DNA from 2 places in the Marinococcus sp. LNHM4E3-1 genome. Region 1 is predicted to be linked to the other one. Evidence: predicted binding sites of a transcription regulator. Region 1 holds the regulator's gene; the other holds the start of a gene.
What was found. Region 1 encodes LexA, which represses DNA repair genes until DNA is damaged. Its sites were predicted from a motif close to CGAACATATGTTCG; they were not measured.
Positions count from the first base shown of each region.

Region 2: the regulator LexA is predicted to act here: its motif matches at 4,689-4,702, upstream of ACTRXI_RS08465 (YhjD family protein).

Region 1 covers NZ_JBQLID010000001.1:394,068-402,522, reverse strand. The annotation lists gene tkt (transketolase) at 1-1,509, opposite strand, end outside; gene ACTRXI_RS02050 (DUF896 domain-containing protein) at 1,697-1,936, opposite strand; gene ACTRXI_RS02045 (YneB family resolvase-like protein) at 2,004-2,663, opposite strand; gene ACTRXI_RS02040 (hypothetical protein) at 2,691-2,933, opposite strand; gene lexA (transcriptional repressor LexA) at 3,092-3,718, shown strand; gene ACTRXI_RS02030 (IS1182 family transposase) at 3,843-5,426, shown strand; gene ACTRXI_RS02025 (hypothetical protein) at 5,466-5,780, opposite strand; gene ACTRXI_RS02020 (hypothetical protein) at 5,910-6,188, opposite strand; gene ACTRXI_RS02015 (hypothetical protein) at 6,230-6,529, opposite strand; gene ACTRXI_RS02010 (hypothetical protein) at 6,703-7,029, opposite strand; gene ACTRXI_RS02005 (hypothetical protein) at 7,051-7,344, opposite strand; gene ACTRXI_RS02000 (hypothetical protein) at 7,415-7,657, opposite strand; gene ACTRXI_RS01995 (hypothetical protein) at 7,805-8,107, opposite strand; gene ACTRXI_RS01990 (sigmaY antisigma factor component) at 8,223-8,402, opposite strand; gene ACTRXI_RS01985 (hypothetical protein) at 8,446-8,455, opposite strand, start outside.
Region 2 covers NZ_JBQLID010000006.1:134,666-141,625, forward strand. The annotation lists gene ACTRXI_RS08440 (CPBP family glutamic-type intramembrane protease) at 1-81, shown strand, start outside; gene ACTRXI_RS08445 (LCP family protein) at 109-1,005, opposite strand; M-box (ykoK) riboswitch at 1,140-1,307, shown strand; gene mgtE (magnesium transporter) at 1,433-2,791, shown strand; gene ACTRXI_RS08455 (RrF2 family transcriptional regulator) at 2,923-3,396, shown strand; gene ACTRXI_RS08460 (potassium channel family protein) at 3,523-4,176, opposite strand; gene ACTRXI_RS08465 (YhjD family protein) at 4,256-4,648, opposite strand; gene ACTRXI_RS08470 (IDEAL domain-containing protein) at 4,995-5,288, shown strand; gene dcd (dCTP deaminase) at 5,444-5,980, shown strand; gene queC (7-cyano-7-deazaguanine synthase QueC) at 6,150-6,821, shown strand; gene queD (6-carboxytetrahydropterin synthase QueD) at 6,818-6,960, shown strand, end outside.

The DNA.
Region 1 (8,455 bases):
CGCCACGCGCCACGCAGCGACCGTTTCGTTGCCGTCCGCCGGACGGATCACGTTCAGGTTCGGAATCGCCCGGAGCGCCGCCAGCTGTTCCACCGGCTCATGCGTCGGGCCGTCTTCGCCGACCGCGATGCTGTCGTGCGTGAATACCTGCGTCAGCGGCAGCCCCATCAACGCGCTCAGGCGCAGCGCCGGACGAAGGTAATCGGAAAAGACCAGGAAGGTCGAACCGAACGGCTTCAGACCGCCGTGCAGCTGAATGCCATTCACAGCTGCCGCCATGGCGAATTCGCGGACACCGAACCAGATGTTGCGGCCGGTGTAGTCGTTGCGGCTGAAATCATTCTCCGCTTTGATCAGTGTCTTGTTGGAGCCGGCCAGGTCGGCCGATCCGCCGAAGAGCGACGGCACGGCGGCCGCCACTTCCTGCAGCACATCGCCGGAGGCGGCACGGGTCGCTACTTTTTCATCCGTAAAGACCGGCAGATTGGCGTCCCAGCCTTCCGGCAGCTCGCCGGCAATCGCCTGTTCGAGTTCTCCGGCGAGTTCCGGGTTCGCCTGCTTGTAGGCGTCAAACAGCTCGTTCCATTCCTGTTCGGCCTTCGCACCGGCCTGCTTGACTTCGTCAAACAGCTCGGTTACTTCCGGCGGGATATGAAACGCGTCGTAGTCCCACTGGTAGGCTTCTTTCACCAGGTTGTACTCCTCGTCGCCGATCGGCGCGCCGTGGGCCGCATTCGTGCCGCCTTTGTTCGGTGCTCCGTAGCCGATGACGGTTTTCACTTCGATCATCGACGGTTTCGGGGACTGCTTCGCTTCTTCGATCGCTGCTTCAATCGCATCAACGTCGTTGCCGTCTTCGATAAAGACCGTGTGCCAGCCGTAGGCTTCATAGCGCTGCAGCACATTTTCGGAGAACGACTGGTGAAGCGCGCCGTCAAGCGACACGTCGTTGGAGTCGTACAGCACGACCAGGTTGCCGAGCTTCAGGTGGCCGGCGAGGGACGCCGATTCCGAAGCAACGCCTTCCATCAGGTCGCCGTCGCCGCAGAGCACGTAGGTGAAATGATCAACTACGGCGTGGTCGTCGGTGTTATACTTGGCTGCCAGATGGCGTTCGGCCATCGCCATGCCGGTGCCCATGGCCAGTCCCTGGCCGAGCGGGCCGGTGGTTGCCTCCACGCCGGCGGTATGCCCGTATTCCGGGTGGCCCGGCGTCTGGCTTCCCCACTGGCGGAAGTTTTTCAGTTCCTCGAGCGAGAGGTCGTAGCCGCTCAGGTGCAGCATGCTGTATAGAAGCATCGACCCGTGTCCGGCGGACAGCACGAAGCGGTCGCGGTTAAACCAGTCCGGATTGGCCGGGTTGTGGTTCATGGATTTGGTCCAGAGCGCGTACGCCATCGGCGCCGCTCCCATCGGAAGCCCCGGGTGACCCGACTGGGCTTTTTCAATACTTTCGATGGACAGCGTCCGAATCGTGTTAATTGCTAACTGTTCTGTGCTAATTGCCATGCATATGTCCCTCCACTGTATGTATTTTTGGGTGGAAACCCGCACTTATGAGTTGACCCCGCGGGAATTTCCGTGTTCTAGTACGCTTTTATGATAAAGGTTTTAAAACGATTACACAAGCGTGTTAATAGAGAAAGAAGAAAATCAAAAGGCCTGCTCTTTGTTAAGACCAGGCCTCTCTTTTATCTTAATGCCGGAAGCTGCGGTTCCGTCGTTTGACACGCTCGAGCTTACTTGGAGTTACATCCGTGCCCTCTTCATCCACCACTTTTACGTTTTCGAGCTGGTTTTTAAACGAGGAACGGAATTTACTTAAATATTCCTGACGCAGCGCCTGCTGTTCTTCTTGTTCTTCTGCAGTCAGCCCCGACGATTTTTGACGTTTGGCTAACTCATTAATCCGGTCAATTTTTTCTTTCGAAAGCATAAGTTGCCTCCCTTAAAATGGCGTTCCTTTTTTATTATATTAAAAACAGCGCCGTACCGCAAACAAATCACTGCGGTTCTATCTCCGCGCGCTGCTGTTCATATTCTTTATAACGTCGGTGCACCGTCGCTTTAGAAATATCATAGCCAAGGCCCCGGAGCGTCAGAGCGATATCTTTAAACGTCAGCTCCCGCTGTTTCAGCTTAACAATTTCTTCAATGGGCACCTCTATTTTCTTCCGGCCGCCGCTGCGGTTTAATCCGAAGTTTTCTTCCGGGTGGTACCCGTTTTCCACCGCCCGCTGCATCCCCCGCTTAATTTTAAAATTATGCAGCCGGCGCTGATGCTCTTCCACAATGGACAAAATTTCCATAATCATATGATCGGTATCCGCAATTTCGAGCTCCCCGTCATCCTTTACTGTATAGATGGACGTGCCCCTTTTCTGCAGCTCATGGAGCACGGCGATTTTAGCATTTCCGCGTCCAAGCCGCGTATCATCGGTAATCAGCAGTGTATCCGCCCCGGTGTCATCGAGGAGCTCAAACACACGGAGAAGCCCGTCCCGTTCCACGGAATAGCTGCTCTCCTGTTCTGTCACGGTCTGCTGCACCGCCCAACCGTTCGCTGCAGCAAGAGCCTCCAGCTCCTCCTGCTGCCTGGCAAGCGAGGACTGCTGTTCTTCTTTTTCCGTACTTACCCGGGCGTAAATGATGCATGCTTTCATTTGTCTGCGTTCCTTTCCGTTCGTGTTTTACTGTTCGGCAGCGTCAAACGAAACCGTTCGTTCCCACGGCTGTTCCTGATAGCCCGGCCTGTCCTTCAAAACCGGATGCTCCTGTTCATAGACGATTTCTGCCGGCCGGTCTGCTTCCGTGCCGCCCAGCGTGTCCGGAGTGATCGAAGCGTCCGCTGAATATACCAAAAATAAAAGCGCGAATGCAAATAAAGCAAGCATCGTCCAGTCCGTTGAAGTGAAGGTTTTGAGTTTATTCATATGCATGTTCCCCCTGAATGAGAATGTATGTTCTTATATTCATTCAGTATACCAGAATACCTGTTCCCGTCAACAGAAATATTAGAACGGGTGTTTGCGTTTTTGTTCCCCTCATGCTATACTTTACTCAGAAAAATTCCTCAAAAGGAGGTGCGGAGATGAAGCTATCCAAGCGCCAGCAGCAAATTCTTGATTATATAAAAGAAGAAGTAAAAGAAAAAGGCTATCCGCCTTCGGTCCGGGAGATCGGAGAAGCCGTGGGGCTCGCCTCGAGTTCAACGGTGCACGGGCACCTCGCCCGTCTTGAAAACAAAAATTTAATCCGCCGCGACCCGACTAAGCCGCGGGCAATTGAAGTGCTTGAGCTTGAAGACCAGGGCAGCGAGCCGATTCACGAAAGCAAAGCTGTGTACGTGCCGGTGATCGGTAAAGTCACGGCCGGGGAGCCTATCACTGCGGTGGAAAATGTAGAAGAATACATCCCTCTTCCGGAGCGCATGGTGACCGACGAAGAACAGGTATACATGCTTACCATTCAGGGGGACAGCATGATAGAGGCCGGCATTTTTGACGGGGATCTTGTTGTCGTTCAAAAACAGCAGACCGCTGATAACGGCGATATTATTGTCGCTATGACCGATGAAATGGAAGCAACGGTTAAACGGTTTTATAAAGAAGAAAACTTTATCCGCCTGCAGCCTGAAAATGCCACCATGGACCCGATCATTTTAGAAAACTGTACGATACTCGGCAGAGTCACCGGCGTTTTCCGCACCATCTTTTAATCACATAAACGGGGCTGTCCCAAAAATAGGACAGCCCCTTTCCTATGCGCAAAAAAAGAAAGAAACCATCCTTCGATGATATGGTTAAGTCACGACACTCTCCATACGACAAGGATGATTTCTTATGTTTACCGATGATAACACACAGAGCTTCCCGATACCAACAAGCCTGAAACCCATGATCCCCGAGGGGGATCTGGTCCGGATCGTCAACGACACCATTGATCGGCTGGCCGAGCGGTTTGGGAGTCCCCAAGCTTCTTCGGCGGGACGCCCGGCCTATCCACCTCAAACCATGACCAAAATCGTCATCTATGCCTATGCCCGGGAATGGTATTCGGCCCGGGCGATCGAACAGGCCCTGCAGGAAAACCTCCGCATGATGTGGCTGGCCGGGGGCCTGACGCCCAACTTCCGGACCATCAACCGATTTCGCTCCGAACAGATGCAGGAACGCATCACGCCGCTCTTTCACCACGTGGTTCAGGAACTGCTCGACGAGCAGTTGATCACCGGGGAGCATTATTTTCTGGACGGGACCAAAATCGAAGCGGATGCCAACCGGTATACGTTTGTGTGGCGCAAGTCCACCGTCCGGTATGACCAGCGCCTCCAGGAGAAATTGGCGGTGCTCTGGCAGGAAGTGGCCCCTTTTCTTTCCCTGCCCGACGGGCAGGAACGGATCGACGCCGATATCCTCCGGGCGGTGGCGGTCCAGCTGGCCGGACGCCAGGAGAAGGCCGGGCCGCGTCAGGCCGACGCGGCATCACCCGAAGAGCGCCGGGAAGCTAAAGCCGAGGAAAAGTGGTGGCGAAAGCGTCACCGTCAGATCGAGCGGGATTATCTGCCGCGACTGGTCAAATACGAGCGGTACCTGGCTACCTTCGATGGGCGGAACAGCTTTTCGAAAACCGATCCGGATGCCACTTTTATGCGGATGAAAGACGACCACATGGGTAACGGCCAGCTGAAACCGGGGTACAATATCCAGATGGGTACGGAAAACCAGTACATTGTCGGCTATACGGTGCACCCCAACCCGATGGATACCCGGTGTTTGCTTCCGCATCTGACGATGCTGGACGAGCGGCCCCTCCCGTTTCCGGGCCAAATTATTGCCGATGCCGGATATGGCAGTGAACCCAACTACCTGACCCTGATCGAGGAAGCCATTCCGTTTTTGATTCCATACCCCCGCATGCGCCAGGAGCAGACCCGGGCCTTTCAGCGGGCCATCCATCCGGTGCAGAACTGGACCTATGACGAACAGGACGACCTGTACTGGTGCCCGAACCACCGAAAAGTGCGGTTTCAAGCCTATGAGCGACGCACCGACCGCTATGGCTACCAGCGGGACCTCAAGCGGTATGAAAGCGAAGACTGCAGCGACTGTCCGTTGAAACCCCAATGCACCACCGCAGAAGGCAACCGACAGGTCCGCATCAACCCGGTCTATGAAGAGGGCAAGGCGATCGCCCGCCGGGCGTTAACGAGCGACGAGGGAGCATCCACCTATGCCCGGCGCAAAATCGAAGCCGAAAGTGTTTTTGGGCACTTGAAAGCGAACCGTCGCTTTCGTCGGTTTGCCCTGCGGGGCACCGCCAAGGTGACCACGGAATTTGGATTATTGGCTGTCTCCCATAATCTACGGAAAAAAGCAGAAACCACAAAAAAAGAAGCCGGAGAATCATCTCCAGCTTCCGCTTAAAAGAGCCATCATTCGATTTTTGGGACAGCCCCGTTTCTATTATGCCCGGCACGCAAGCGTCCGGTACGACGTAACAATTTTATTTCCTTCAACATCTCTATCCGTAATCACTATCACTGTGGCTGACGTAATATTTTCCTGTTCGATAAATTCAAGCCCCCGGTGCCAGAGCCATTCATACACCGTTGTCATGTCTACGTTCAGTTCATTTGTCCCCAGCGCTTCTGCCGTAATCTGCATCGACAGCAGCAGCTGGTCGCGCTCAAAGATGTGAAGCACCGGTCCATTAAAATGTTCAGACTCTCCCGGGCTGCCTTCATACGGTCCGTGGTAAAAGTCAAGCAGGCGTGCCATCACGATTCCCCCTTTAACGACTTCGGCGCCGATACGTGCCTGAAGTTCGTTTTTCTATTGGTGAATTGTGATTCCTTTTCCCTGCACCTTTGCTGCTAAACCCGAATTTCTTCCCCGTCTCCTGAAAGGTTACTGGTCGAGCCACTCTTTAATCTGCTGCTTATCGTTATCATCAAGGTTGCCTTCTTCAATCCAGTAATTCATCAGCTTCATCATGCCCTGCTTGGAGAGCCCCACCCGGCTGCTGTCGGATGGATGGCTGCTGATGTCCGTTTTTCCGTATTGGTAAATGGATACGTACGGCGCCTCCGCGTGGTTTAAATTGTGAAGATCTTTCTTTTCAAAATGCAGCATTTGTATGCCCCTTTCTATTTTCCGGAATGTTTTTTGTCCCTGCGTCTGCCACAAAAAAGAGCCTCCCGGGAAGGAAAGCTCCGCTTAGCGTTTGTTTACATGGATTTAGAATACGGTTTGTGACAGATCGAATGATCGATGGTTTCATCGGGTTCACCGCTGTACACACAATCGCAGGTATCTAATACGTAAGTATGCTCTTTGGCGTGAATGACCTGACTTCCCTGATGAAATAACAGTTTTTCATCGGCCGGCTGAAAATCACTCATCGAATGAAGCACCACTTCATAGCCATCGGCGTATTCAATCACCTTGTAATGAATTTCATGACCGTCACTGCTATAGGTCACCTGCGGCTGCGTTCTGCATTTGAATTCCACTAAAGCCACTGTCATCCACCCCCTCCACTTATTTATACCACAGTTTTTTCGGTTCGAGAAGACACCCGGCCGTTTTTTTCCGAAAGAATTTCCTTCCCAAATGAGTGAAAACCGTTTCTCTCTCTGCCTGCCGGAAAAGAAGCCTTTAGCCATTTTCTTCTATATAAATAAAAACAAAAAGCACCCTCTCAGCTCGAGGGCGCTTCGAAATCTCTCAATAAATTGTCGTACGTTTTGTTTATTTCTCCGTCCGTCACGTCCTGCACGGTAATAACAAGACGCTTCCTTTCCGCCGGCGCTTCCTGTTTCAGATAATCCAGGCCGATGCTCCACAGCCAGTCTGGTACGTTTTCTTCCTTTAAACTCGCTTCGGCTGCCATCGCTGAGGTGGTCACCTGGACGAGCAGCACGAGTTCTTCGTCCTTATACACTTCGACTGATTCCCCGGCAAAATGAAGCGGGCGTATGCGGTAGCCTTTCAGCCCTTCCTGGGAAAAATCCGCTTCCTGTGTCATCATCATCCTCCTTTTATTCGATTACGACTGTTCCTGAAGGGCACTGCTTCCTTCAAGCTCTATGCTTTTCTGATCCGACCGGGTGATGTAGGCCTGTCCGCCAAACTGAAACCCTTCCCGGGTGTAAAAATATAAATCCAGCGCAGGAGAAGCACTGTCGAATGCCTGGTGGAAAAATTCCTCGTTGTCGCAGTCTGTAATGGAAACGGTCCAACGTTCAAGCGGTCCACCGCCTGCCTGAAGGTGACCTTCATTTACCTGAATAACTTCATTTGTGGAGACTGTTTTAACAGCTTCTAGTGCTAGTGTCGGCATCGCGTCCTCCTGAATTTCATTCTTTTAAAAGGGCGGCTTGTATAAAACCGCCCGCGGGATGCGTTAATTTCTATTCGTCTACCTGCCGTTTGTATTCTTCATAAAGCTCGCGGCCTTCTTTTGTGATTTTAATACCGCTGTAAACCGCCTGGTCTTTTTCTCCGGAGGCATCGTCATACGTAACATATCCATGCTCCGCAAGCTCCTGAAAACGATCCTGCTCGATTTCATCCACCGGCGACCATTCGGCGCCGATTTCCCCCCGCTCGACTCTTCCGGCCAGCTGGGCCATTGCTTCTTTTCTCGGACTCATGACTTTCTCTCCTTTCCAATCTTTGAGCATCTTTTCACAGCTATAATCCCCGAATTCGCACGTATTAAACGTTCCCCCGATTTCCGGTTTTCGTGCATATAAAAAAACAGGCGCCAGCTTCCGCTGTCACCCGTTGTCATACCTGCTTTATATCTGCACCAGTTCATCAAGACCATCGAGGTGGCAATGCTTCTTCCCGCCGCCTTCAATGTTTTTAAATTGAACGATCCCCTGATACTCTGCTTCTTCAGTTTTGAACCGTATACTGATGCTGTTTCGATTGATAAACTCTTCGGAAAACTCCTGTTCTGCATTATAAATGGCCATCGTCCAGGCGCTTTCCCCGATCCGGTCCGGATCGGACGTTTCGAGATACAAGTATGCAGACTCAAATCGCAGCTCCGATTCGTCGAGTACAATTTCGTTAATTTCCTGGGTTTCCTGTTTCATTTTTGTCGCCCCTTCACTCTAATAGGTGCTGCATGTGCCGGCAGAAGTCCCGGCTTCTTTTTATGCTATTACACCTCGACGCCGGTTTGAAACCTCGGAAGAGCAGCAGCCGGGCTTACTTCTTCCATTTATGAATGACGTAAAAAGCCACTGCCGGGGTCGGAAACTGTGTTAATCCCCACAGACCCCACTTCCATTTGGCTTTGCCCTGCTTTTCGGCTTCCCGGTAAAGCCACCAGGCCTGAAGCAAAAGCAGCGGAGCCAGCAGCCAGGCGGTATTTCTTTTTTTGTTCATCATCATCTTCCTCTCTGACAAAGACTGGGAGGTGCTTTATTCATTATACTACG
Region 2 (6,960 bases), on a different contig from region 1:
TGGGGGGCTGCGGCTGCTCATGCCGGATACAATGCGGTCTCCTTTCTGATTTGGAAACGAAGTGAAGCACTTCAGGAATAATCACTCTGAACCGGCGGGGCGGAAATGTCAGTAGCTTTTGCCAGTCTGGTGACGCTCCAGGCGGAGCTGTGCTTTCTCCTGCTCTTCCGAAGAAACGAGATAATAGCTTACCCCGTTCTCTTCAGCAGAAGCTCCATGAATTTCAGTCGTCTGGATCTGGGTGAGGGCAGGAGTATAGTGGTAAGAAAAGCTGCGGATATCCTGAAACGTCATATCGGTCTGTATGTGGTCACCGAGGGCGTAAAGCAGTTCTTCCGCTTTACGGAGCGTAGCCGGACTTTTTGCTTTTTCAAGAAGTGCTTCGAGCACCTGCTGCTGGCGGAGGTTCCGACCCAGATCGCCCCGTGGGTCCTGCTTGCGCATGCGGACGTAATATAATGCCTGTTCGCCATTTAAATGGAGGTTTCCCTTCGTGTAGGTGAAAGGCTCTCCTTCGTCCTTGACGAATTCCAAATCGTTTTGCACTGTAACTCCGCCGTAAGCATCAACCACCTCCCGGAACCCTTCCATATCAGCTTCGACGGTAAAATCGATGGAGGTGTCCAGAAATTCTTCCGCTGTTTTCTTCAGTAAGGGCATGCCTCCATAGCTGTAGGCATGATTTATTTTATCCATACTGTCTCTTCCTGGAATGGAAACCTTAGTGTCTCTTGGAATATTAAAAAGCAGCGTGGATTCGTTCCCGGAATGGATAGAGATAATCATAATCACATCAGCGCGGGAAACTGTCTCTTCTTTATCTGTCCCCGCTATTAGAATAATCTGAGGTCCGGAAACAGTAGAAAAATCCTCCGGCGCTGTTTCCGTGGTGATTTTCTCTTTTTGTCCAGCAGTTATAGTGTAATAATAGTAAAAGAGTCCGCCGAGAGATAGGAAGCATGTAAGCAGGAAAGTAATCATAAAAAACAAGTATACGTTTCGCATAGTTGGACGTCCTGTCTGTAAAAGTCAAAATCTCTATTTTTATATCGGCAGAAAAGGGAATATATCCAGTAGGCAAGGGTGCTCCCTGCGTTGACAAAAAAAGAGCGTAACGTTATATTCAACGTTACTGCTATTTATAATCTCGTTAGGTGAGGCTCCTGTGTAGATACAAGCTTATGCCCAAAAATGTCTAAAGACGCCAATGGGTCAACAGAATCCATCGAATTAAGGTGTTTTCTAATGAAGCTGGATAATATATTCCTACGCTATGCAGTGCTAAAGCTCGACGAAGGGGAACAGAACGGGCATATACGATGACTGGCTGATTATGCACGTCTTCCCAACGGTGGAAGGCGTTTTTTGTTTGAAATAAGTGTCAGACGGAAGAAGTACAGCTGCGTGTCTGGCCTGGAGAGGAGGAAAAAGGATGGAGAAATTAAACGAACAGGCACGGGAGGAATTCGTGGAATTAATAGCGGAGTCTTTGCAGCAGGAGCGCATAGAAGCGTTTCGTGAATTATTTTTGGATTTGCACCCTGCAGACCAGGCAGAAGTTTTTCTTGAGCTTGATGAAGAACGGGCAGTAGTGTATAAGTTTTTGTCCCCGGAAGAATTCGCTGAAGTATTCGACAGCTTTGAACCCGAAGTGCAAAAGGAAGTAGCTCTGCAGCTGAACGATCAGTATGCTGCCGAAGTATACAATAATATGTATGCAGATGATGTTGCCGACTTTCTGGGGGAGCTTGAGCCGAGGCAGATGACACATATTCTGCAGGCGATGGATCAGGAGGACGCCAATGACGTCCGGGAGCTGCTCGCCTATGAAGATAAAACGGCCGGTGCCATCATGACAAAAGAATTTGTTTCCATCAAAGCAACGGATACAATTGATGAAGTGATTGACCATCTGCGGCGGGAGGGCCCGGATGCAGAAACGATCTATTATCTGTATGTAGTGGATGAAGAGGAGAAGCTGGCAGGTGTCGCTTCGATCCGTGACTTGATTGTAGCAGACTCAGACCGCACGGTTTCTGAGGTAATGAGCAGCCGTGTCGTGTCTGTCCACGTAGATGATGACCAGGAAGAGGTCGCCCAGCTGATACAGAAGTATGATTTTCTGGCAACTCCTGTTATAGACAGTGAAGGGAGGCTTGCGGGAATTGTAACCGTGGATGATGCACTCGATGTGCTCGCAGAAGAAGCTTCGGAAGACATTGGAGAAATCTCCGGGTCCCGTGGTTCCACAGATGTGAGTGTTAATGCATTTAAAGCAGCCAGACTCCGTGCTCCCTGGATTATCCTGCTGATGTTTTTAGGGCTGTTTACAGCCCAGGTAATCGGCTGGTTTGAAAGCACCCTCGAAAGTGTCGTTCTGCTTGCCGCGTTTATTCCGATGATTATGGGGTCAGCCGGAAACACGGGCACGCAGTCGCTTGCTGTGTCTGTGCGTGCGCTTGCAACGGGAAACATTGAACGAAAAGGGCTGTGGCGTACGATCAGCCGGGAATTTTCCACGGGAATTATGATTGGGGTGGCCTCAGGAATTGTGATTACGATCTTATTGTATCTTTTTTACGGGGAGCCCCTGATAGGAGTAATTGTCGGTTTTTCCATCATGATTTCACTTGGAGTGGCTAGTGTTATCGGCACGCTGGTGCCGCTTGTAATCAACAAGCTGAAGCTCGACCCTGCCATTGCTTCAGGACCGTTCATTACAACGCTCACTGATATTATCAGCCTGCTGATTTATTTCACAGTAGCTTCGTCGCTCATCCAGAGCATTTAAGAACAGATTTTTAAAAAGAATAATGAAAAAAGGGGAGACGCTGTCTCTTCTTTTTTGTGGGCAGTTAATTAGATTAACAATTGCGCGGTGTGATAAACTATCACTATCCTGGATGAAAAGGAGCGAGGGCTTTGCAGTTAACAACCTATACGGATTATGCATTACGGATGGTAATGTACCTGGCCGCTCATGATGAAGACGAGTCCCTGCATAGTATTAAACAAATATCGACTGCATACTCCATTTCGTACAACCATCTGACTAAGGTTGGGCATGAGCTGTCGAAGCTTGGCGTCATTCACACGGTGAAAGGCCGGAACGGAGGAATTCGTTTGGCCAAAGAACCGGAAGAAATTAACATTGGCTGGCTTGTAAGGCAGACAGAAGATAATCTGACGCTGGTGGAATGCTTTGATCCAGAATCGAACCAGTGTATTTTAGCAGGCAGATGCCGGCTCCAGGGTGTTTTGGGAGAGGCTTTGAAAGCGTATTTGTCGGTACTCGATAAGTATACGGTCAAAGACCTCACAGTAAACAAGGAAATGCTTCATGCTCTGTTTGCAGCTTCAACGGCAAAAAATCAGCCGCCGATTTCTTTTTCTTAAGAAAAGATATCATCGTGCTTGCCCCGGTCACGGTGACATTCGTTAATCATCCAGGAAACCAATTATACATAATAAAGCAGCAGCCCTGTTGAAACGGGACTGCTGCTTCTTTTCATACTCTGAAGGTTAGTTTGTCTCTTCAAAGCGCCGCAGGTCGTTATTGTGACCGATAGCAATAAGCACGTCTTCTTTGAAAAGGCGGTCCTGGGCTGTGGGTGATATATTAACCTCTTTGCCGCGGCGGATGCCGAGAACGGTAACCCCGAATTTGGCCCGGATATCGAGCTGGGCGAGGGTCTTTTTATGCATGGATGCTGGTGCAGTAATCTCTATAATGGAATACTCTGCGGAGAGCTCAATATAGTCAATGACACGGTCAGAAACGAGGTGCTGGGCGATACGGTTGCCCATGTCATGCTCCGGGTGGATAATCTTATCTGCCCCGATTTTATCGAGAACCTTGTGGTGGTGAAAGTTTTGCGCTTTTACCCAGACCGAAGGGATGTCCATCTCCTTTAATAAGAGGGTGCATAAAATGCTTGCCTGAAGATCATCACCAATAGCGACAATCACGTGATCAAAATTTGTAATCCCCAGGTTCCTTAGTTCTTTTTCATCTGTGCCGTCGGCGACGGCGCTGTACGTAGAATGATTGGTAATGTCGTCGAGTTTTTCTTCATTATTGTCAATGGCCAGCACGTCATGACCGAGCTTGTACAATTCTGTACTGACGCTGACACCGAATCGCCCGAGACCGATAATGGCAAATTGTTTTTTCACACGGCGTTCTCCTTTGTCTGAAGCTTGGGGTCGTTTTCCTGTAATTGTATCGTTAATGTACCGCCGCAGTCGTGATTTGTCAAACGGGAGCCGGATGAAGGACTTGATCGTCTGATAAAGCGGAACGGCCGGAGAAATAAAGATGAAGGCAGCGCTCTGTCTGTTTTTTTAAATTAGCGTTTAAATGAGAGGTCCGGCCTGAGCCGCTGTTAAGATAGTACACGTAGTGTGTGAAAACACCGTCATTTTCTTCAAAAACGACCCTTATATTCTTTTTTTTCATGTAGAGACGCAGCTGATCGAGGTCGTGCCCAAGAGTATCGAAAGCCTGTTGAAACAACCGTTCGTAGGGTTCCTGCAGGCGGACGTCAGAAGATTTAAGCGCCTGTGTATCGAGCGTCAGTACTTTTTTTACAATCGGAAGGAGGACAGCATAATGGATAACGATATGTTCTTTTTCTGTTATAACCATTCTGTTCTCCCCCTTGCGTTGCATGATTAAATTCATTATACGAATACATGTTCCCGTTTTTCAATAAGATTTTTCATTTGCTCCGAATTTTTTTGAATTGTATAGCTCGAATTTTTGCAGGAAATGGTCTATAATGAAGTTATGTAAGCGGATACATTAAGCTTTTATTCTTCTTGGAGTTGTCGGACAATTAGTTTTACTGGCGTCAAAGGTGGGTATAGTGCAGTACACACAAAATTTATTGGCAATCAATAGATAGGCATTGGGAGGCCATGCGCGCGTCGCCCGCTTTAAAAAAGATCAGCGCCCGGCGGGTGCTGCAATAAGAACAGGGGGTTCGGCGAATATGTTACATCCAACTCATGAGCAGCATTTTATGAAAAAAGTGAAACCAATTCAAAATGGTAGAAGACCTTCAAGGCAGATTCTTCAGTCTCTATATGCTCAAATGATGATGGAGTATGCTGTGTTTGAATTTAACAGAGAGCGGCTTCTGCAAAAAATTGATGACTCCCTGGATATGCATGACGAAAAAGCTTTTCAGGAATGGACAGAGGCTTATAAAGAATTGATGAGCGAATATAAAGATGGCAAAGTATTATTCGAACAAGGCTATAAATTAGAGCTTGAATTTGAATGAAGATTTATATCAGCACCCTTTGGGCTTCCCTGAAGGGTGTTTTTTTCATGTCATAACAAATCAGAAAAAGTCACTGCCGGTCTTTACGGTGTTGGCGTTTTTTTGTATTGTTCTTTATACTGGGAAAGAAAAGAAAAGCGAAGGAGGCAGAGCTGGTGATACTTTCCGACCAAACAATCCGTTCAATGATGGAACAGGGCGATCTTAGTATCGATCCATTAGAGGACCATCAGATCCAGCCGGCATCGGTGGACATTCGTCTGGGTACTCACTTTCTAAAAATCGACGAGAACGCTATCGAGTCCATTCAACTGGACCGGCCCGCTAAATATGTGGAATTTGAAAGTGATCAGGTAATTATTCCCCCGCATTCGTTTCTGCTTGCGACCACAAAAGAATACATCAGGCTCCCCCAGCATATTACAGCCTTTGTGGAAGGAAGAAGCTCTATCGGACGGATGGGACTCTTTATTCAAAATGCAGGCTGGGTGGACCCGGGGTTTGAAGGGGAAATCACGCTTGAGCTTTATAACGCCAATCGTCTGCCTATTCGTTTAACGTCCGGCAGGCGGCTCGCACAGCTCGTTTTCGCTGAGATGGATCAAAAAGCCGGTTCTCCTTATGCGGGCAAATACCAGGGACAGCGGAATGCGATGGGAAGTCACGCCTTTTTGGATCAGGAAAACGAATAAAACTGCGCGGGGCTAATACATAGCTGAAATGAGAAATAATGATTTAAAAGACTCGTGACCTTTACTGTTCACGGGTTTTTTCGAGGTAAGCGTAAGCAGAGGCACAGGCGAAAAAAGATGTTATAATGGGAGCGCTGTGAAATGTTTTGGTGGAAAGAAGGAATAACAATTGGGTTTTCAAAATGACAAAGCGGTCGTTGTTTTTAGTGGGGGACAGGACAGTACTACTTGTTTGTTCTGGGCACTGGAACAATTTGAAGAGGTCATTGCCGTAACTTTTTCTTACGGACAACGGCACGATCAGGAAATAGAAGTAGCAAAGCGAATTGCTGAGGATATAAATGTTGAGCACCATGTACTGGATATGGGGCTTTTAAGTCAGCTGGCACCGAACGCGCTGACTCGCGACGATATTGAAGTAGAGGCGGGAGAAGACGGGGAGCTTCCTTCTACGTTTGTAGAGGGCAGGAATCTGTTGTTCTTTTCGTTTGCGACGATTCTTGCTTCGCAGAAAAAGGCAAAACACATTGTGACAGGCGTATGTGAGACAGATTACAGCGGATACCCGGACTGCCGGGATGTATTTGTGAAATCATTGAATGTGTCGCTAAATCTGGCTATTGGAAAAGAGTTTGTGCTGCATACACCTTTGATGTGGCTCGATAAAAAAGAAACCTGGGGGCTTGCCGACCAGCTCGGGAGGCTTGAATACGTAAAGAATGAAACGCTCACCTGCTATCATGGCATACCGGGGGACGGCTGCGGGGAATGCCCGGCCTGTCAACTGCGCCGTGCAGGCTACGAGCAATATATGGAACAAAAAGAAAGGAAAGAATTATGATTTATTCGTATTATCCACAGTGGCCGCACAACTACCGGTACGAATTAAACAAGGATATGCATTTAAGTGCGGCACACTATATTCCTTCTGAAGAAGCGGGAAAGTGCCGCCGGGTGCATGGACACACCTATACAATTAA